3 regions of the Hymenobacter chitinivorans DSM 11115 genome follow, and region 1 is predicted to be linked to each of the others. Evidence: riboswitches for the same ligand, from Rfam matches in the RefSeq annotation. Region 1 holds a riboswitch; each other region holds the start of a gene.

Region 1 (7,409 bases):
CCGGCTGGCCGGCCACATCATTCTGGACGCCGACTCGCTGTTTGCTCACCAGCCCCTGCGCACCAGCCGGCCGGTGCTGATGCTGTTCGACCTGAACCCGGCCACCCCAGCTAACCCGGCCGTTACCGAGTTCCTACGCCGGCATCACGCCCAGCCCCGGCTCGGACTCCCGGCCCTCGGGGCCCAAATCCTGAGCCTGCAAATCAGACCCGACTCGACGGCGGTAACGCCCTGAAAACACGAATATGTATGCACGAAAAAAGCCCGGCCGCATGAACTGCAGCCGGGCTTTTTGCACCGTATTATTTAGCGCCTACTGCTCCGTGGCTACCGGAGTTTCCTGCAGCGAGGGATAGTCGATATAGCCTTCGTCGCCGCCGGCGTAAAACGTGGCGGGGTTGGGCGTGTTCAGGGCCGCGCCCTGCTCGAAGCGCTCCACCAAATCGGGGTTGGCAATGAAGGGCACACCGAAGGCAATCAGGTCGGCCTCGTTGTTGGCCAGGGCCTGTTCGGCCGTTTCCTGGGTGTAGCCGCCGTTCAGAATGAAGGGGCCGGTGAAGATTTTGCGCAGGTGAGCCGCTACCAATTCCTGACCGGGCTGCGGGGCCATGGGGTGGCCGGGCAGGGCCTCAATGACGTGCAGGTAAGCCAGGCCCAGCTTATTGAGCTGCTCGGCCACGTAGCTGAAGGTTTTCACGCGGTCCGAGTCGTTGATGCCGCCCATCGCGCCGGTGGGTGCCAGGCGGATGCCCACCCGGTCGGCGCCGAAGACGTCGGCGGCGGCCTGCACTACTTCCAGGGCAAACCGGGCGCGGTTTTCCACGCTGCCACCGTACTCGTCGGTGCGCTGGTTGGTGCCGTCCTGAATGAACTGGTCGACCAGGTAGCCGTTGGCGCCGTGAATTTCGACGCCGTCGAAACCGGCTGCCTTGGCGTTGGCGGCGGCTTTGCGGAAGTCATCCACTACGGCTTTCACTTCGGCCGTTTCCAGGGCCCGGGGCGCGGGAATTTCCTGCATGCCGTTGGTGGTATAGGCCTGCACGCCGGTGGGCTTAACGGCCGAAGGCGCTACGGGCAGCTCCCCGTGGTGGAAGTCGGGGTGGGAAATGCGGCCCACGTGCCAGAGCTGGATGAAGATCCGGCCGCCGGCGGCGTGTACCGCGTCGGTGACCTTGCGCCAGCCCGCCACCTGGGCTTCGGAGTAGATGCCGGGCGTGAAAATATAGCCCACGCCCTGGGCCGACACCTGGGCGCCTTCGGTAATGATCAGGCCGGCCGAGGCGCGCTGCACGTAGTACTTCACCGTAGAGTCGGTGGGCACGTTGCCGTCGTTTTTGGCCCGGCTGCGGGTCATGGGGGCCATTACCAGGCGGTTGGGCAGCGTAAGGGCGCCCAGCTGGTAGGACGAGAAAAGATTGGAAGTCTGGCTCATGGTTGCGAAAAATAACGTCAGGCTATAAAGACCAACCATAGTGGCCGGTCGGTTGACGTCTCCCAACCCATGTAGCTACACAAATGTTTATTGAATCTGGTTCTTCCCTCCTGCTCCCCCTCGGCCCCAGGTGTACAGGCTACTACCGCACCACGATTTCCACCCGCCGGTTGCGGGGCCGCTGCTGCGGGTCGCGGTTGTCGGCCACCGGGCGGGTGCCGCCGTAGCCCCGGGCCGTGAGCCGCACCGAGTCGACGCCCTGCTGCACGAGGTAGCGGCGCACCACCCGGGCCCGCTGCTCCGACAACAGCAGATTTTTGGCCGGCTCACCCACGTTGTCGGTGTGGCCGGCAATTTCGAGCTGCAGCCCGGGCTGCTCCCGCAGCTTTTGCACCAGGGCGTTCAGCAGCGGCCGGGACGATGGCAGCAGCGTGGCCGTGCTCTGGGTGAAGTACAGCTGGGACAAGGTTACGGCTGCCCCTTTGCTCAGCGCACTCAGGTCGGGCAGCTCTACCACCGGCTCCGCTACCCGAATAGGCACTGCTGAGGGCTTAGCAACTACCGGCCGGGCTGGTCGGGCTACGGCTAACACGGGCTTGGGCGCAGCTACCGGGACTTTCGCGGGCCGCGCCACCACCGTAACCGGCGCGGGTTCGGGCAGCGGCCGGGGCAGCTCCGGGTACAGAAACTGCTGGGGTATCACGGTCAGTCCGGCGCGGTCCTTGGCGGCAAAAGCAGCTTCCAACGTAGCCGGGTTGCCCAGCGCCGCCGGCCGGGCCCACGAGAGGATGGCCCGCGAAACGCCCTGCACATTTTTGTAAGTCAGGTCGATGCGGTACAGCTGCCCGGCCTGCAGATTGTACACCATATCCACGGGAATCGGGGGCTTGCGGGGCCGGAAATACTCGGGTTCGTACTTCTCCATGGCCAGCACATTTTCGTCGGCAAAGCGCACGTCGGTGGCATCGTCCCACTCGGTATGCAGCACGTAAATCCCGGATTCGGGGGCCAGGACGTAGCCCGTCCAGCGCACCGAGAAGCCCTGTCCCGGCACGCCGGGCGCAGGCGCGGTGCCGCGCCAGGTCACGTTCACCTTCGGCTCTACCCGGCTGTGCACCGCCGCTCCCCGCACCGAGCCGGCATAGTACGTGGCTTGCAACCCGATACCGCCCGGCAGCCGGCCGGGCACCGTCACGCCGCGACTGGGTTTGACGGCCGTAGCCGTTGTCGGGGCCGTTTTAGTGGCTGGTGCGGCCATGCTGCTGATGGCTCCGCGCGTGGGAGCAGCCGGAAGTTTTGCCGCAAAGGGCTGGGCGGCAGCGGGCAGACTCACGTACAGATTACTGGTCGGGACGGGTACCGGCTCGGCGGTGGAGCCGGGTAGCTGCCAGGCCAGTAAAGCCTTCGTATCCCGCTCTACCTGGTAGTATTCTACCCGCACCGAGTAGTAGCGGCCCGCGGTAAGTTTCATTTGCGCAGTGTAACGCGTGACGGGCTGGTCGACCCAGGAGTCCAGGATCTGGTGCCCACCGACCCAGACGCGCATGCCGTCGTCGGAGGCCATGACGAAGGTATAGGTGCCGGTTTTGGGGGCTAGCACGAAGCCCGTCCACCGCGCCGAAAACCACGTGCCGGGCACCCCCGGTGCCGGGGCCACGAAATATTTGATGGGCTGACCAGGGCCGCTTTGCCGCCGACTCCAGTCGAAATTGACAGCCGGGTCGACGCGGGTTAGCACTAGCTTTTCGAAGTTTTTGCCGTCGTAATACTGACCCCGCAGGCCGTGCTCAGCGGGCGGCGGCGCCTGGGCTTGCAGCACACCGGGCAGCATGAGTAAAAGAGCTGTGAGAGCTCGACTGGGTAAGAGTAAGGTCATAGCAGCGGCAGATAATCCAGAATTATGGCCCGAATAAAGGCAGGTAGGGCAAGTCGTAACGCCCCAAGGTCGCCTAAAATTGGATTCTGGAATTTCCTGCGCTATCTTCGCTTTGTTACTTATCCAGAAAGACCGAGGGATTGGGCCCGACGACGTCTTAGCAACCTGAAATAAAACAAGGTGCTAACTCCCATTCTAGAGCTGCGGCTCTGGAAGAAGATAAGAACAGGACGCGCCCCTGCGCGGCTCTTTCTGGATAGGCACTTTTTCGCCGCTAGTTTCCTTAACTGAGCCGATATGCAACCGACGACGCTCCGCCCCGACTCCCCGCTTTACGACATTCTCCAGCAGCGCATCCTCGTGCTCGATGGCGCCATGGGCACCATGATTCAGCGCCACAAGCTGGAGGAAACCGACTTCCGCGGCTCCCGCTTCCAGGACCACCCCAAGCCCTTGCGCGGCAACAACGACTTGCTCAGCCTGACCCGCCCCGACATCATCCGGGGCATTCACGCCGATTACTTCGCCGCCGGGGCCGACATGGTGGAAACCAACACCTTCAGCGGCACCACCATTGCCCAGGCCGACTACGGCTTGGAGCATATCGTGTATGAGCTCAACTTCGAGTCGGCCCGCATTGCCAAGGAAGTAGCCGACGAATTCACGGCCCAGAACCCGCAGAAGCCCCGCTTCGTGGCCGGCGCCATTGGGCCCACCAACCGCACGGCGTCGTTGTCGCCCGACGTGAACCGGCCCGGCTTCCGCGCCGTGACCTTCGACGAGCTGGCCACGGCCTACCTGGAGCAGGTGCGCGGCCTGGTAGAAGGCGGCTCGGATACGCTGCTCATCGAAACCATCTTCGACACGCTTAATGCCAAGGCCGCCCTGTACGCGGTGCAGAAGTTCTTCGACGAGGGCGGCAAAGTGGTGCCGGTCATGATTTCGGGCACGATTACCGACGCCTCGGGCCGCACCTTGAGCGGGCAGACCGTGGAGGCTTTCTGGAACTCTATCAGCCACTTACCCCTGCTGAGCGTGGGCCTGAACTGCGCCCTCGGGGCCGACCAGCTCCAGGTCTACGTCAAGGAGCTGAGCCGCATTGCCGACGTGCATATTTCGGCTTACCCCAACGCCGGTCTGCCGAATGCCTTTGGTGGTTATGATGAGTCGGCCCAGGAATTTGCGGCCGTCGTGGAGAACTACCTCAAGGACGGCATCGTGACGGTGGCCGGGGGCTGCTGCGGCACCACGCCCCAGCACATTGCCGAGCTGGCCAAGCTGGCCGAGAAATACCAGCCCCGGAAGTTGCCCCAGGTGCCCCAAGCCACCCGTTTGGCCGGTCTGGAGCCCTTCGGTATTTACCCCGATTCGTTGTTTGTCAACGTGGGGGAGCGGTGCAACGTGACTGGCTCCCGCGCCTTTGCCCGCCTCATCCGGACCGGCGCCTACGAGCAGGCCTTGCAGGTGGCCCGTGACCAGGTGGAAGGCGGCGCCCAGGTCCTGGACGTGAACATGGACGAGGGCATGCTCGACTCGGAGCAGGCCATGACGACGTTTTTGAACCTGATTGCCTCCGAGCCCGACATTTCCCGGGTGCCGGTCATGATTGACTCCTCGAAGTGGAGCGTGCTCGAAGCCGGCCTCAAGTGCGTGCAGGGCAAGAGTATCGTCAACTCGATTTCGCTCAAGGAAGGCGAGGAAGTATTCAAGGAGCGGGCCCGCACCGTGCGCGCCTACGGAGCCGCCATGGTCGTCATGGCCTTCGACGAAAACGGCCAGGCCGACTCCTTCGAGAAGCGCATCGAAATCTGTCAGCGCAGCTATAATATTCTGGTGAACGAAGTCGGTTTCCCGGCCCAGGACATCATTTTCGACCCCAACATCCTGACCGTGGGCACCGGCATGGAGGAACACCGCAACTACGCGCTGGACTTCATCGAGGCCGTGCGGTGGATTAAACAGAACCTGCCCGGCGCCCTGACCAGCGGCGGGGTCAGCAACATCAGCTTCTCGTTCCGCGGCAACGACGTGGTGCGCGAGGCCATGCACTCGGCCTTCCTCTACCACGCCATCCGGGCCGGCCTCGACATGGGCATCGTGAACCCCAGCCAGCTGGGCGTCTACGACGAAATTCCCAAGGATTTGCTCGAACTGGTGGAAGACGTGCTGCTCAACCGCCGCCCCGACGCCACCGAGCGGCTGGTCGACTTTGCCGACACCGTCAAGCAAAAGGACAAGGCCGAAGTAGTAGCCGACGCCTGGCGCAGCCTGCCCGTGGCCGAGCGGCTGCAACACGCTCTGGTGAAGGGCATTACCGAGTTTATCGACCAGGACACCGAGGAAGTTCGCCAACAAGTGGGCCGCCCCCTGGAAGTAATCGAAGGCCCGCTGATGGCCGGCATGAACGTGGTGGGGGACCTGTTTGGGGCCGGCAAAATGTTCCTGCCCCAGGTGGTAAAGTCGGCGCGGGTGATGAAGAAAGCCGTGGCCTATCTGGAGCCCTACCTGCTGGCCGACAAGCAGGGCTCAGAGCGGCAGACGGCGGGTAAAATCCTGCTGGCCACCGTGAAAGGCGACGTGCACGACATCGGCAAGAACATCGTGGGCGTGGTGCTGGCCTGCAACAACTTCGACATCGTGGACCTGGGCGTGATGGTGCCCCTGGAGCGGATTCTGGACGAAGCCGTGAAGCAGCAGGTCGACGTTATCGGCCTCAGCGGGTTGATTACCCCGAGTCTGGATGAAATGGTATACGTGGCCCAGGAAATGGAAAAGCGCGGCCTGCAAACTCCCCTGCTCATCGGTGGGGCCACCACCTCCCGCCTGCACGCGGCGGTGAAGATTGCGCCCCACTACTCCGGTGCCGTGGTGCACGTGCACGACGCCTCCCGCTCGGTGGGCGTGGCCGCCAGCCTGCTCGGCTCCAGCCACGAAACCTACGCCCGCGCCGTGCACGACGAGTACACGACCCTGCGCAACGACTACGCCGGCCGGCAGCGCGAGAAAAACTACCTGCCCATCGAGGCGGCCCGGGCCAACGGCTTTAAGTCGGACTGGGACGCGGTGGCCATTACCAAACCGACTTTCCTGGGCACCAAAGTCCTCGACAACTACCCGCTGGCCGAGCTGGCCGAATACATCGACTGGACGCCCTTCTTCCACACCTGGGAGCTGAAGGGCCGCTACCCGCGCATTCTGGAGGACGAAACCCTGGGCGAAGCCGCCACCAAGCTCTTCGCCGATGCCCAGGCCATGCTGCAGAAAGTCATTGCCGAAAACCTGCTCACGGCCCGGGCCGTGGTGGGCTTCTGGCCCGCCAACACCGTCGGCTACGACACCATCGAAGTGTATACCGACGAGCAGCGCGACACCCTGGCTACCGAGTTCTTCACCCTGCGCCAGCAAAGTGAAAAGGCCCCTGGCGTCCCCAATATTGCCTTCTCCGACTTCCTGGCGCCCAAGGAGTCGGGCCGGGCCGACTACCTCGGCGGCTTTGCCGTCACGGCCGGTTTGGGCATCGAAAAGCTTATCGAGCAGTTTGAGGCCGACCACGACGACTACTCCGTCATCATGATCAAGGCCCTGGCCGACCGGCTGGCCGAAGCTTTTGCCGAGCGCCTCCACCAGCGGGTGCGGGAAGAGTTCTGGGGCTACGCATCCGACGAAAAGCTCAGCAACGACGACCTGATTCAGGAGAAATACCGCGGCGTCCGGCCCGCGCCCGGCTACCCCGGCTGCCCCGACCACACCGAGAAAATCACCCTGTTCCAGCTCCTCGACGCCGAAAATCAGACCGAAATCAAGCTCACCGAAAACCTGGCCATGTACCCGGCTTCCTCGGTCAGCGGCCTTTACTACGCCCACCCCGAGTCGCGCTACTTCGGCCTGGGCAAAATCGGCCGGGACCAGGTCGAGGACATTGCCCAGCGCAAAAACATGCCGCTGCCCGAGCTGGAACGGTGGTTGTCGCCGAACCTGAACTACGACAATACCGCCGTGCCCGTCACGGCTTTGTAAAAACCAAACTCCCCTCCTTCCTTCAAGGAGGGGTGGCCGAAGGCCGGGGTGGTTTGTCATTGTTTAGTTGGGTATTTCAGCCGT
Region 2 (7,409 bases), on a different contig from region 1:
AAGTTATTCTGCTCATTGCCATTACACCCGGCGGGGCGGGCATTGCCGAGGGTGCTTTCCCGACCTTCTTCGGCAAGTTTATCGGCACGCCCACCATGACCAACTTCGTGGTGCTGCTCTACCGCATGGTCACGTACTACCTGTATCTGCTGCTGGGTGCCGTGTTTTTGCCGCGCTGGGTGGCGCGGGTATTCAGTGCTCCCAAAACGACTTAGTCCGGTAGCATAACCAACCAAAAAAGGCCCTTCCGCGCAGTGCGGAAGGGCCTTTTTATTGCTGAGCAGAAGCTACAACTATTCTTTTTCCAGGCGCAACTCGGCACCTTCGGGGCTTTTCAAGGTGAGCTTATCGTCGGTCAGCGTTACCACGTCGAAGCTGTTGCTGGTGGTAGCGCCGTCAGGAGTCAGCATGATTTTCTTGTTGGGCTGGTCGAAGGTGTACTTGCCATTGACGGCCCCGGCGGGCGAGGTCATGTTGTACTGCCCGTTGGCGAAGAACGTAATCCGCTCGTCTTCCTGCGTATCTGTCTGCTTTACTTTGTCGCCGCCGGCGCTTAGCTCCTTATCGGTTTTCCAGACCTTGCTTTCGGTGCCGTAGAGCATGTTGACGCCTTCGACTTTGCCTTCCTTGCTACCGCAAGAAGCCAAAAACAGGACCATAAATGCCAGCAGGCTGGCCAGCACACGAGAGGAAGTGGGGAGAGTTTTCATGAGGAAAGAAAGGGTTTTGGGGAAAGACACAAACAACCCGGCAGTCGGCCATGCGAAAGCCAGTGTTGCGGTTCTTACGCGGCAAAAGCTAAAGAGTTAGCCCAGTAGCGCGGAGCTTGCGTGGTTACAACCTAATACCGACGAAGGGCGTAAGAGGCCCTGATACCGTGGCCGTCAGGCAGATGCGGCATCTTCCACTCCCCCTCACCTTAACCGACACATACTCATGGGACTGTTCGATTTCCTCAGCAATAAAGGCGAAGAAAAACCGGTTCAACCCGCCGCCAAGCCCGCCGCCGGTGGCACCGATTTTTTTGGCAATAACACCGCCGCCGGCACGCCCGCGGCGCAACCCGCCGCCGCAAAAGGCGACTCTTACACTGTTGTCAGCGGTGATTCGCTGTCCAAGATTGCCAAGCACCACTACGGGGACGCCTCGAAGTGGCACCAGATTTACGAAGCCAACAAAGCCATTATCGGCGCTAACCCCGACCATATCGAAGTGGGTCAGCAGCTTACGTTACCTACTCTTTAGGTCCTTTTTGCAGAAAAAGGTTGGAAACGCCGTCCGAGCTTCGGGCGGCGTTTTTTTCTGCCCGATTTTTTGGAAAAACAAAAAAACCTTTGGCAGGATTTGGTCTTCTCAATTCCAGCAGTACATTTGCAGTCACCAACCCGGTACTCTCCCAGAACGATGGGACAGTTTGAAAGAATTTATACAGAAGCGGCGAGAGAACAGGCTCCCTGACCCGCTGGCAACCTTCATCTGATGAAAGGTGCCAATTCCTGCCCGCCCGGCGTAAGGCCCGCGGGAGCTATAAGTCGAGTACCATGGAAAACACCCCCGCTTCCGCTTTTCTGTTCCCATCCGCTGCCGCCGCCTCCGGGCTCGCTGCCGAGCCGATGGGTTTGCGCGTTTCCGCCGGCTTAGCTGTTGCCGGCCGAATGCGAATGTGCTGTTGGACCCCGTGTTGTTGCTGTTGCTAGCCTCCTGAGCGCCTAGCTTCTCCCCTCCCCCTCTCTTTTTCCTGGCTTGCCCTCTGCTTACGGCCACTTGCTGGCCTACTTCGGCGCAGGGTTTGGCCTGGCTCCGACACAGCCCGCTCCCGGGCTCCGGATGCCACCCTGGTTGTTCAAATCCAAACGCAACCAGTTGACAATCTGAAACTTCAATTTCAAGACTTCTAACCCAGCCGTATCATGTCCACGCAAGCCCTACAATTCGAGACCCTGCAACTCCACGCCGGCCAGCAGCCCGACCCCGTCACCGGGGCCCGCGCCGTGCCGCTCTACCAAACGACTTCCTACGTGTTTAAGAATGCCGAGCACGGGGCCAATTTGTTTGCGCTGAAGGAGTTTGGCAACATCTACACCCGGCTGATGAACCCCACCACCGACGTGTTTGAGCAACGCGTGGCGGCTTTGGAAGGTGGGGTGGCGGCGCTGGCCACGGGCTCGGGGCAGGCGGCCCAGTTTATTGCCCTGAACAACATTCTGCAGGCCGGCGACAATTTCGTGAGCAGCTCCCACCTCTACGGTGGTACTTACAACCAGTTTAAAGTGGCTTTCAAGCGTCTGGGCATCGAAGTGCGCTTCGCCGACGCCGACAACCCGGCCAGCTTTGAGACCCTAATTGACGAGAATACCAAGGCCCTGTACCTGGAAACCATCGGCAACCCGAGCTTCAGCATTCCCGACTTCGAGCGGATTGCCGCCATTGCCGACAAGCACGACCTGCCCTTGGTGGTCGACAACACCTTCGGGGCGGGCGGCTACCTGTTCCGCCCCCTGGAGCACGGGGCCCACATCGTGGTAGAATCGGCTACGAAGTGGATTGGCGGCCATGGCACGAGCATCGGCGGCGTAATTGTGGACGGTGGCAAGTATGACTTCGGCAACGGCAAGTTTCCGCAGTTCACCGAGCCTTCGGAAGGCTACCACGGCCTGGTATTCAACGACGTATTCGGCAAGAACGGGCCCTTTGGCAACATTGCCTTCATCATCCGGGCCCGGGTGGAAGGCCTGCGCGACTTCGGCCCCGCCATCAGCCCGTTCAACTCCTGGCAGCTGCTCATCGGCCTCGAAACCCTGAGCTTGCGCGTGGACCGCACCGTGGAAAACGCCCTGCGCATTGCCACCTGGCTGGAGCAGCACCCGCAGGTGGAAAGTGTGAATTATCCGGGTCTGAAAAGCAGCCCCTACCACGCTTTGGCCCAGAAATACCTCAAGCGCGGCTTCGGCGGCGTGCTGACCTTCAGCATCAAGGGCAGCAAGGAAACGGCCACTCAGTTTATCGACAACCTAAAGCTGGTGAGCCATTTGGCCAACGTGGGCGACGCCAAAACGCTGATTATCCAGCCCTCGGCCACCACGCACCAGCAGCTTTCGGAAGAGGAACAGCGCGCCGCCGGCGTAACGCCCACTTCCCTGCGCTTGTCGGTCGGTATTGAGCATTTTGATGATATCCGCGCGGATCTGGCCCAGGCCTTTGACGCCGTACGTAACGCGGCTCCCACGACTTCCGATGACGAGGAGGACGCCGTGGTGCAGCCCGAAGTAGAACACGCTGCCCCGCTGGAGGTCTAAAGTAGAGAGGAGACGGGGCGGGCAATGAGAGTGGCCCGCCTGCTCCAGCTACGGCAGCGCCGTGAATGGCAGGATGAGGAGTTGTGAGAGAGGAATCATCCTGACCATTCCGCAATAGCCCGGGTTGAGCCGGCACCGGTCCACCAAACGCTTCATTGGGTGGGACTGATGTAAGAGGACCAGCCGGCTCGGCCCGCGTGCTATTGTATTGCTATTCAACCCCCGCTGCCCCAGTGGCGCCGGGTTTCCCAACCACCTATTGCCTCATGAATCAGCCCCGGCTTTTGAACCTACCAGCGGGCCTCTTGCTCGAAAGTGGCGCGACGCTGGCTCCGGTGCAGATAGCCTACCACACCTTCGGCACCCTGAACGAGGCCCGCGACAATGTGGTGTGGGTGTGCCACGCCCTGACGGCCAATGCCGACGTGCTCAGCTGGTGGGCCGGCCTGTTTGGTGCCGACTGCTATTTCGACCCGGCCGACTGGTTTGTCGTCTGCGCCAACATTCTGGGCTCCTGCTACGGCAGCACCGGTCCGCTCACGCCCGCGGGGCCCGCGGCGGAACCGCTCTACCAGCAGTTTCCCCTGGTCACGATTCGGGACTTGGTAGCGGCCCACGAGGCGCTGCGGCTGGAGTTGGGCCTGACCAGAATTCACACCCTGATTGGCGGCTCTTTGGGCGGGCAACAGGCGTTGGAATGGGCTATTCTGCGGCCCGAGGTGTTTGCCAACCTGGTGGTACTAGCCACCAACGCCCAACATTCGCCCTGGGGAATTGCCTTCAACGAAGCCCAGCGGCTGGCTATTTTCGCCGACACTACCTACCACGAAGCCACGCCCACCGGCGGGCAGCGCGGCCTGAAAGCCGCCCGGGCTACGGCCCTGCTCAGCTACCGTAGCTACGACGCCTACGGCCGCACCCAGGCCGAAACCGACCCCGACCGGCTCGACGAGTTCCGGGCCAGCTCCTACCAGCAGCACCAGGGCGACAAACTCGTGGCCCGCTTCAACGCCTACAGCTACGTCGCCTTGTCGCGCACGATGGACACGCACCACCTGGGGCGGGGCCGGGGCAGTATTGCGGCGGCCCTGGGCCAGATCCGGGCCCGGACGCTGGTGCTCAGCATCAGCTCCGACGTGCTGTTTCCGCCCGCCGAGCAGCAGCTGCTGGCCCGCCACATTTCGGGCGCCACCTACGCCGCCATGGATTCCGAGTTTGGCCACGACGGTTTTCTGATTGAAACCGTCCAGATAACCCAGTTTTTAGAGCAGTTCTATGTCCCCAGTCTCGTCCATTAACCCGGCCGTGTCGGCCATTGCCGCTTCCTTGGTAACGGCCAAAGCCCCGTTGCGCATCGGCCTGATTGGCTTTGGCTGCGTGGGCCAGGGCCTCTACGATATTCTGCAGCACCTGCCCGGCTTCGGGGCCGAAGTGCGGCGCATTGCCGTGAAAAACCCTGCCAAGCCCCGCTCCCTGCCCGCCGAGGCCTTCAGTTTCCGGGCCGATGAGCTGCTGCAGGACCCCGAGCTGGACGTGCTGGTCGAAGTCATTGACGACGCGGCCGAAGCCTTCCGTTTGGTCAGCACCGCCCTGCGCCAGGGCCGGCAGGTTGTAACGGCCAATAAGGCTATGGTGGCCCGGCACCTGCCCGAGCTGGTGGCCTTGCAGCACGAGTTTGGCGGCACCTTGCTCTACGAGGCGGCCGTGTGCGGCAGCATTCCGGTGGTTCGGACGCTGGACGCCTATTTCGGGCAGGAACCGCTGCGCAGCGTGAGCGGCATTTTCAACGGCTCGTCGAACTACGTGCTGACGCGCATGGGCCAGGACGGCTCTGAATACGCCGTGGCCCTGGCCGAAGCCCAGCAGCAAGGCTTTGCCGAAACCGACCCCTCACTGGACATGGCCGCCTTCGACCCCCGCTCGAAGTTGGTGATTCTGGCGGCTCATGCCTACGGCGTGCTGCTGGAGCCCGAACAGGTGCTAAACCTGGGCATCGAAAACGTCAGCGCCACCGATATCAGCTACGCCGCCGTGGCCGGCCAGAAGATTAAAGTGGTGGCCGGTTTGTACTTGTTGCCCAACCACCAGCTCAGCGTGCTGGTCACCCCGCAGTTCGTGGACCCCACCTCGGCCCTGTACACCGTGGACGACGAGTTCAACGGCGTGGTCATCGAGGCCGAGTTTGCCGGCCCCCAGTTTCTGCGGGGCCGGGGCGCGGGCGGCCACCCCACCGGCTCGGCGGTACTCTCCGATATTGCCGCCCTGCGCAACCAGCAGCGCTACGCCTACCCCAAGCTGACCACTGCCACGCCCCTGGCCTACACCACCGACCTGGAAATCGAAATCTACCTGCGCACCGACGACGAGCTGATTCTCGACCAGCTGGGCTTTACCGACATCACCGAGGAGGCCGACGAGGATGGCTACATCGTGGGCTACGTGCCGCTCGACGCCCTGCTCCAGCACCGGGACCGGCTGCGCAAAGCCGGGGCCTTCGTGGCCCGCACCGGCCACGTGCGGCCCGCCACGCACTCAGTTGACGCCCTGGCGCTGACGGAAAGTGAGTAGTTATCCGGTCAAATGCCTCAACAAAAAAAGCCTTGCTCCACAGCGGAACAAGGCTTTTTTATTGGTGTAGACTGCTTTACTCAAACACCACCCGCTGCGGGGCCAAGCCGGCCCCGCGCAGCAGGTAAAAGCCGGGCACCAGGTTTCCGCGGCGGACAGGCTGCTCGGGCTGCTCCCAGCGGAAGCGGCGCACCAGGCGGCCCGTGGCGTCGAGTAGCTCCAGGGTGCGGGGCTGGAAAGCAACGCCGGCCGCGGCCGTCAGGCGCACCTCGGTGGTAGCGGGCTGCGGATACACTTGCATGGCGGTCAGCTTTTCGGCCGGGCGGCGGGCCGTAACCGTGCCGGGCTGGCGCAGAATAGGCCGCAGAAAGTCGCGCACGAAGCGGAAGGTGGTATCCATGTAAGCCAGGGCCCGGGCACTGGTACCACTGTAGGGCACGTGGCCGGCACCTTTGAAGGTGTAGAGCGGGTTGGGCACGCCCACCGCGTCGGCCCGGGGCTTGAGGGCGCCGCTGCCGAAAACGAGCTGGGCCGGCAGGCCGCTGCCCACCGTGCCGCGGCCGTAGGGCACAGTGCCGTCGGCGGTGCCGTGCATACTCACGAAGGGCACGTCGCCGGGCTCAATCCACTGCGGCCGACCCAGGGCCCCGCACAGGTTCACGACCCCGCGCACGGCGCTGGAGTAGCCAGGGTTGCCGCTGTTGCCTTCCAAACCGCCGAGCTGGGCCAGCTCCAGATAGGCTGGCGCTTCACTGGCTTTGTCGAGGTAAGCCAGCTGTAACGCCATGAAGGCCCCGGCCGAGCTGCCGGCGGCGAAAATGTAGCCGGGGTGAATCCGGCAGGTTTTGCTGGTGGCCGCATCCTGGCGAAAAAAACGCACCGCCGCCCGCATGTCCTGGGTGGCCCGGATGGCGGCCCGGGCAATATTGGTGGTATCAAAGGGCAGAAACAAAACTCGGTAGTCGATGCTGGCCGTGACGTAGCCCAGGCGGGCGTAGCGCTGGCACAGCTCGGTTACGTCCTGGTCGGTTTTGGCCCCCGACACAAAGCCCCCGCCGTGGGCAAACACCAGCAGCGGCCGGCGCCGCACCGTGTCGCCGGTGGGCTCGTAGATGTTCATCGTCAGCGTCTGCGGGTTGCCCAGGTAGTTTACCGCGGACCCAAACACAACGTTAGTGCGGGCGGTAATGGCCGAAAATATGGGTTGATGGTACCGGCCGCGGGTGGTGTCAATAACGGCCTGGGCCCGCACCTGGGGTAGTCCGGCCAGGGCCAGCACGAGAAGGAGGAGAAGTTTTTTCATGCGCGTAAGAAGGACAAAGGCGAAATCTTAGGACGAAGCCCGGTGCGGCAAAGTTGTTGGGAATTGGCTGGTTGGCAAGGTTTTTCTCCAACGGGCCCGGCCCAGCGCTTGGGTTGGCGCAGCGCGTTGAGTAGGTTTGCCCCACACCCCACTGCTTCTATCATGCCTCTTACCCCTCCTTTTCTGCGGCCCCACGACCGGGTAGCCATTGTCAGCACGGCCCGCAAAGTGTCGGCCGACGA
Region 3 (7,409 bases), on a different contig from region 1:
ATCGGGGTGTGGGTCGGCAACTTCAGCGGGCAGGGCAGCCCGGCCCTCACCGGCTCCGACATTGCCACGCCCCTGCTCTTCGATTTGTTCAACGCTCTGGCTTACAACTCGCCCAACAACTGGTTTCAGCCGCCCGCCAGCCTCGATTTCCGGCTGGTCTGCGCCGAAACCGGCCGGCCACCGGGGGAAAACTGCCCCAACCAGATTATCGACTATTTCCTGCCCGGCGTGTCGGCGGGGTTGCGCTGCCAGCACCAGAAAGAAGTGCTGCTCTCGGCCGATGGGCAGTATACTTACTGCCGGGCCTGCGCCCCGGCTACCGGCTACCGGCGGGAGCTGTACCCCAACCTGCTACCGGAAGTAGCCGCTTTCAAGGAAGCCCAGGGCATTCCGTACCGCCGCCTGCCGCCCCACAACCCCGCCTGCCAGCTCGTGCGCGGCAGCCGCGACCAGGCCCCGAGCATTACCTCGCCCTTGGCCAACACCGAGTACGTGCTCAACAAGGGCGAACAGCAGCAGCTCCTGCTCAGCTGCACCACCGACAACGAAGTGCGCCAGGTGTCGTGGTACGTCAACGACCAGTTTCTGCGCACGGCCCCGGCCACCGAGCGGATTTTCTTCCGCCCGCCGCCCGGAGCCCTCAAAATTTCCTGCGCCGACGACCACGGCCGCAACACCGATATCCGGATTGTGGTCCAGGAATTCTAGTCGGGACCTGCTTGAGCTTCGCCGTTTTGCTCCTTTGCCTTTCGGGCCAGGTAGTGGCCTGGGCTGCCCGAAAGGCTCATTCTGCTTGGTTAAGCCGCAAGGGGAAAGCGGATAATTATAGCAGTTTGGCATGCTTTCCATAACTTATAGTTATACCACAAAGTCATACTAAACCACCCTCAAATATCTACATAAACAGGTATCGTACAGACCATTGAAGTCAAATTCACCAAAATTATATACTTCGCCAGCTTATAACTTGCAATTATAAAATTCCTGCTATTACCTTTGTAGCACCAATTCTTTACCCATCAAAGGATTGTTTTTATACAGAGGCGTGGAGAGACAGGCTCAACGAAGCGCCGGCAACCATCCGCAAATGCGGAACGGTGCCAAGTCCTGACCATATAAAAACAACAACGCCGTGAAAACCTTGTCCAACGCCCGCACTTTCTCGACCACCTCCGCTGCTCTACAGCATGGATGTTGTGGCATGATGTGCTGTCCGTGTTGGTAGCAGGCCACGCCCCCTCCTTTTCCTGCCCGTGCCCTAAGCTCCGCTAGCTGAGCTGCTCCCGCACAACCCGTTTTCCGACTACCGCAGGATAGTCGGCCCTGGCTTACACAACCCATTTGTGCCCCGGGCTTCCTACCGCCGGCTTTTCCTCGCTGGAAAAGCCACATCCTCCCCGCATCATGCAAGTAGCCTCAGAGGCGCTGGTCATTGGCCTGCGTCAGCAGCTGGCCGGGCATTCAGCCTTGGAAGTACTCACGGCCGTGGCCGCGCAGTTTCCGGGTCAGGCCATTTTCTCGACTTCCTTCGGCCTCGAAGACCAGATTATCACCCACCTGATTTTCGAGCACAACCTGCCCATCAAGGTCTTCACCCTCGACACGGCCCGCAACTTCCAGGAAACCTACTCTACTTGGAATAAAACGCTGCTGCGCTACGGTAAAGCCATTGAGCCCTACTTCCCCCAGCAAGCCGCCGTGGAGCAGCTCCTGCTCGAAAAAGGCCCCAACAGCTTCTACGACAGCGTGGACAACCGCAAGGAATGCTGCGGCATCCGCAAAGTAGAGCCGCTGCGGCGGGCGTTGCGGGGCCAGCAGGCGTGGTTTACCGGCATCCGGGCCGAGCAGTCGGCCAACCGCCAGGACATGCACGCCGTGGAGTGGGACGCGGGCCATCAGCTCCTCAAGTTTCACCCCTTGTTCGACTGGACCTTCGAGCAGTGCTGGGACTTCGTGCACGCACACAGCATCCCGTTCAACCCCCTGCACCAGCAGGGCTTCGTGAGCATCGGCTGCGCGCCCTGCACCCGGGCCATCCGGGCCGGCGAGGATTTCCGGGCCGGACGCTGGTGGTGGGAAGACCAGTCGGCCAAGGAATGCGGGCTGCACAGCACCCACAACGGCCCCGACCCAGTGGTCGAGCCCGTCAACGCTTTTACTCTGGGCTGAAAAACAGAACGTCATGTCGAGTAGCGCGAGACATCCCGCGTGCTGACGTTGCCAAACCAATTTGATTACTACTGCACGCGAGATGCTTCGGCTGCGCCTCTGCATGACGACCTACTTAAGCGAACCTAGCATGAGTACCCCTCACTTCGATTACCTCGACCGGCTGGAAGCCGAAGCCATTCATATTCTGCGGGAAGTTGCGGGCCAGTTTGAGCGGCCGGCCCTGCTGTTTTCGGGTGGCAAAGACTCCATCGTGCTGACGCGCCTGGCCGAAAAAGCCTTCCGCCCCGGCCGCTTCCCCTTCCCGCTGGTGCACGTCGATACCGGCCACAACTTCCCCGAAGTGCTTAAGTTCCGCGACTCCTTGGCGGCCGAGCTGGGCGAAAAGCTCATCGTGCGTAGCGTGGAAGATACCATCAAGCGGCAGCGCCTGCGCGAGCCGGGCGGCAAGTTCCCGAGCCGCAACCCGCTGCAAACCTACACCCTGCTCGAAACCATCGAGGAGTTCCAGTTCGACGCCTGCATCGGCGGGGCCCGGCGCGACGAGGAAAAGGCCCGGGCCAAGGAGCGTATCTTCTCCGTGCGCGACGAGTTTGGCCAGTGGGACCCCAAGCGCCAGCGGCCCGAGCTCTGGAACGTGTACAACGGCCGGATTCAGCGCGGCGAAAATGTGCGCGTGTTCCCGATTTCCAACTGGACCGAGCTCGACGTGTGGCGCTACATTCAGCGCGAGAATATTCCCCTGCCCAGCATCTACTTCGGCCACCCGCGCACCTGCGTGGTCCTGCCCAGCGGCCAACTCCTGGGCCTCAACGAGCACCTGCGCCTCGACGAAACCGACGAAATCGTGGAGCGGCAAGTGCGCTTCCGCACCGTCGGCGACTCGACCTGCACGGCCGCCGTGGAAAGCGACGCGGCTACCATCGACGACATCATTGAGGACCTGCTCAGCGCCAAAGTCAGCGAGCGGGGCGCCACCCGCCTCGACGACAACATCTCCGAAGCCGGCATGGAAGACCGCAAGCGCAACGGCTATTTCTAACCAATTAGTTGTCAGTTGCTAGTTGTCGGTTGTCAGTTTTTTCTGCTGGCCGATACCGAACAACCGACAACGAACAACCGACAACTAACCTCATGGATCTTCTCCGATTTATTACCTGCGGCAGCGTTGACGATGGCAAAAGCACGCTGATTGGCCGTTTGCTCTACGATTCTGACTCGGTGTCCTTGGACGTGCTGGCGGCCCTGGAAAACCGGCCCACCGTGCACGGCACCGTAGATTTGGCCTTGCTCACCGACGGCCTGCGCGCCGAGCGGGAACAGGGCATTACCATCGACGTGGCCTACAAGTATTTTACCACGCCGCGCCGCAAGTTTATCATCACCGACGCGCCCGGCCACGTGCAGTACACCCGCAACATGGTCACCGGCGCTTCGACGGCTGATTTGGCCATTGTACTGGTTGATGCCCGGCAGGGCGTGGTGGAACAGACCCGCCGCCACTCGCTGATTGCCTCGCTCGTGGGCATCCGGCACTTTGTGCTGGCCGTGAACAAGATGGATCTGGTGGGCAACGACGAAGCGGTATTCGACCAGATTGTGGCCGACTACGCCGCCGTGGCCGACCAGCTCAAGCTGCCCCAGGTGACGGCCATTCCGATTAGCGCCTTGCTCGGCGACAATATCGTGGCCCGCTCCAAAAACCTGGGCTGGTACACCGGCCCGAGCCTGCTGGAGCATCTGGAAAGCGTGCCGGCTTTCGAGGAAGCCAGCATTGCCGAGCCCCGCTTTCAGGTGCAGTTCGTGATTCGGCCCCAGACCGACGACTACCCCGACTACCGCGGCTACGCCGGCCGCATCCAGAGCGGGGAGTACCGCCGCGGCGACCGGGTCCACATCCTGCCCAGCGGCCAGGAGTCGGTGATTGAGGCCATTGAGGTAGATCAGCAGGAAGTGGAAAGCGCCGCCGCACCCCAGGCCGTCATCATCCGCCTGGCCGACGACGTGGACATCAGCCGCGGCGACTCCATCGTGCCCGTCGGCAGCCAGATTCACGTGGCCAAGGAGCTGGAAGCCACGATTTGCTGGATGGACGAGCGGCCCCTGTGGCCCGGCCGCAAGCTGCTCGTGCAGCACCACTCGTCGGTGGTGAAGGCCGTCGTATCGGCCATTACTTATAAGGTGAACGTGCGCACGTTTGGCCGCGCCGCCACTGAGTCGGCCCAGCTGAACGACATCGTCGGCATCCGCCTCAAAACGGCCAGCCCGCTCGTGGTGGATTCCTACCAGCAGAACCGCGCCACCGGCGCCTTTATCCTGGTCGATGAGCTCAGCGGCGACACGCTGGCCGCCGGCATGGTCGACGCCATGCAGAACAGCTTCGTGCCCGAACCATTGGGCTTCACGATTTGAGAACTGAGAATTGAGAACCTAGAGCTTAGACTAATGAAACGTCTAGGCACCTCCATCAAATTATCAGACTGCGCCTTGGCGGGTCGTCGAAAAGACTTTGAGCGCTTCACCAGAACGAGTCTAAGCTCTAAGTTCTAACCTCTGAGTTCTAAGTTCTAACCTCTGAGCTCTAACAAAATGTCCAACTTCCTAACTCCCCTACCCCGCCTGACCGTGCTCGGCGCGGGGCCCGGCGACCCGGAGCTCTTCACGCTGAAAGGCGTGCGGGTGCTGGGCGAGGCCGACGTGGTGCTCTACGACGCGCTGGCCAACAACGACCTGCTGACGTACGTGCGGCCCGGCGTCCCGCAGATTTTCGTGGGCAAGCGGCGCGGCCTGCGCAGCTACGGGCAGGACGAAATCAACGCGCTAATCGTGGAAAGCGCCCGGCGCTACGGCCACGTGGTGCGCCTCAAGGGCGGCGACCCGTTCGTGTTTGGGCGGGGGCGGGAGGAAATGCTCTACGCCGAGCAGCACGGCCTGCGCACCGACTACGTGCCCGGCATTAGCAGCGCCGTGGCGGCGGCCGGCAGCGTGGGCATCCCCGTGACGCACCGCGGCAGCAGTGAGGGCTTCCAGGTAATCACGGCCACCACGGCCACCGGCGAATTGTCGGCCGCCGTGACCGAGGCGGCCCGCTCCCGCACCACGACCGTGATTCTGATGGGCCTGAGTCAGCTCGGGCGCATCGTGGAGATTTTCGCGCAGCACGGCCAGAGCCAGACGCCGGCGGCCATCGTGCAGAACGGCACCTTGCCCACAGCCCGGCTCGTGACGGGCCCGGTGGGTGAGCTGCCAACGCGGGCCGCGGCGGCGGGCCTCGAAGCGCCGGCCATTATTATCATCGGCGAAGTGGCCCGGCTGGCCAAGGCCGAAGCGGCGGTGCCCACGGTGTTTGCCGAACTGCTTTCCTACGCTGAGGTAGCCTGATGATATAAGAACGTCATGTCGAACGCAGGGAGACATCTCGCGTGCTGACGTTGCAATGCTACTTGATTACTACTGCACGCGAGATGTCTCGCTTTGCTCGACATGACGGCCTTATGCCGGTCCGACCAACAACGCCTTTCCAGCTTCCGATTTCCTTTCCCATTCGCCATGAGCCTTCTTTCCCAAGACCAAGCGCTGCCCCTGGGCCTCGACGATAACACGTTGCAGCGCCTGACGACGGGCCTCTCCGACCAGCAGCTCATCTGGCTGAGCGGCTACTTCTACGGCCGCACTTCGGCGGGCCGCAGCGAGGTGCAAAACGCCCTACAGGCCCAGGCTGCTCCGCAACCAGCCGCGCCCGAAGCCCCGGCGGCCAAGCTCACGATTCTCTACGGCTCCCAGACCGGCAACAGCAAAAAAGTGGCCCAGCAAACGGCCGAGAAAGCCAAGCAGCGCGGGGTGCAGGTGACGGTGCAGGACGTGAACGACTACGCCACCCGGGCCCTCAAAACCGAGCAGCAATTGTTGCTCGTTGTCAGCACCCAGGGCGAAGGGGAGCCGCCGGTGGCGGCCGAGGAGCTGCACCAGTTTCTGCTCAGCAACCGCGCCCCCAAGCTGCCCGATTTGCGCTACTCGGTGCTGGCCTTGGGCGACAAAAGCTACGTGCAGTTCTGCCAGACCGGCCGGGAATTTGACGAGCGCCTGGCCGAGCTTGGCGCCCAACGCCTGCTGGAGCGGGTGGAGTGCGACGTGGACTACCAGGAAGCGGCGCAAACCTGGGCCGACCGGGTCCTGAACGTCATTGCCGCCGAGGCCAACGCCGGCGGCGTGGGCAGCCACTCCGGCCACGTAATAGCTACCGAAACCCTGACGGCGCCGGAACCGGCTGCCTATTCGCACCACAACCCCTTCGAGGCGACGGTGCTGGAAAAGATTCAGCTCAACGGCCGGGGCTCCAGCAAGGAAACCTACCACCTGGAGCTGTCCTTGGCCGACTCGGGCCTGCACTATGAGCCCGGCGACGCACTGTCGGTGGTGCCCCGCAACGGGGAGGAGCTAGTAGCCGAAGTGCTGCAAGCGGCCCGCCTCGACGGCGCCGCCCCGATTCAGCTCTCGGGCGTGGACTTTGAGCTCGGCACGGCCCTGACCCAGAAGCTGGAGCTGTCGGTGCTCACGCGCGACGTGCTGGAACGCTACGCCGCCGCCGCCCCTCTGCATAAGCCGCTGGCCGACATCGTGACGGACATTCCGCAGCTGCAAAAGTACGTGTACGGCCGCGACGTGGCGGATTTGCTCCGTGAATTCCCGGCCGATTTGTCGGCCGAGCAGCTGGCGACGGTGCTGCGGCCGTTGCCGGCCCGGGCGTACTCTATTGCCAGCAGCTTGCTCGTGCACCCCGACGAGGTGCACCTGACGGTGGGCGCCGTGCGCTACGCCGCCCACGGGCGCACCAAGCACGGCGTGTGCTCGTCGCACCTGGCCGACCGGCTCGAAATTGACCACACGGCCCGCGTCTTCGTGGAGCGCAACGAGTACTTCAAGCTGCCCCAGGACGCGGCTACCGACATCATCATGGTGGGCGCGGGCACGGGCGTGGCCCCGTTCCGGGCCTTTGTGGAGGAGCGGGTGGAGCTGGGCGCCGAGGGCCGCAACTGGCTCTTCTTCGGCAACCCCAACTTCACCACCGATTTCCTCTACCAGACCGAGTGGCTGCAGCACCTCAAACGCGGCACCCTGCGCCATCTGGACGTGGCGTTTTCGCGCGACCAGGCCGAGAAAATCTACGTGCAGCACCGCCTGCTCGAAAAGTCGCGGGACGTGTACGGCTGGCTCGAAAACGGGGCCCACTTCTACGTCTG

Evidence for each region. Region 1 has a riboswitch for S-adenosylmethionine ahead of metH (methionine synthase). Riboswitches for the same ligand answer to the same signal wherever they lie in the genome.
Region 2: another riboswitch for S-adenosylmethionine. It lies ahead of CLV45_RS14375 (O-acetylhomoserine aminocarboxypropyltransferase/cysteine synthase family protein); the one in region 1 lies ahead of metH (methionine synthase).
Region 3: another riboswitch for S-adenosylmethionine. It lies ahead of CLV45_RS01320 (phosphoadenylyl-sulfate reductase); the one in region 1 lies ahead of metH (methionine synthase).

Annotation. Positions count from the first base shown of each region.
Region 1 covers NZ_PGFA01000003.1:317,813-325,221, reverse strand. The annotation lists gene CLV45_RS18315 (hypothetical protein) at 1-235, shown strand, start outside; gene CLV45_RS18310 (alkene reductase) at 314-1,432, opposite strand; gene CLV45_RS18305 (PA14 domain-containing protein) at 1,575-3,263, opposite strand; SAM riboswitch class I at 3,425-3,534, shown strand; gene metH (methionine synthase) at 3,606-7,325, shown strand.
Region 2 covers NZ_PGFA01000002.1:177,252-184,660, reverse strand. The annotation lists gene CLV45_RS14390 (lysylphosphatidylglycerol synthase transmembrane domain-containing protein) at 1-215, shown strand, start outside; gene CLV45_RS14385 (hypothetical protein) at 294-710, opposite strand; gene CLV45_RS14380 (LysM peptidoglycan-binding domain-containing protein) at 937-1,245, shown strand; SAM riboswitch class I at 1,422-1,534, shown strand; gene CLV45_RS14375 (O-acetylhomoserine aminocarboxypropyltransferase/cysteine synthase family protein) at 1,911-3,296, shown strand; gene CLV45_RS14370 (homoserine O-acetyltransferase family protein) at 3,563-4,594, shown strand; gene CLV45_RS14365 (homoserine dehydrogenase) at 4,572-5,864, shown strand; gene CLV45_RS14360 (alpha/beta hydrolase) at 5,941-7,167, opposite strand; gene CLV45_RS14355 (S66 peptidase family protein) at 7,330-7,409, shown strand, end outside.
Region 3 covers NZ_PGFA01000001.1:347,416-354,824, reverse strand. The annotation lists gene pbpC (penicillin-binding protein 1C) at 1-708, shown strand, start outside; SAM riboswitch class I at 1,031-1,122, shown strand; gene CLV45_RS01320 (phosphoadenylyl-sulfate reductase) at 1,405-2,169, shown strand; gene cysD (sulfate adenylyltransferase subunit CysD) at 2,300-3,211, shown strand; gene CLV45_RS01310 (sulfate adenylyltransferase subunit 1) at 3,304-4,581, shown strand; gene cobA (uroporphyrinogen-III C-methyltransferase) at 4,759-5,550, shown strand; gene CLV45_RS01300 (assimilatory sulfite reductase (NADPH) flavoprotein subunit) at 5,719-7,409, shown strand, end outside.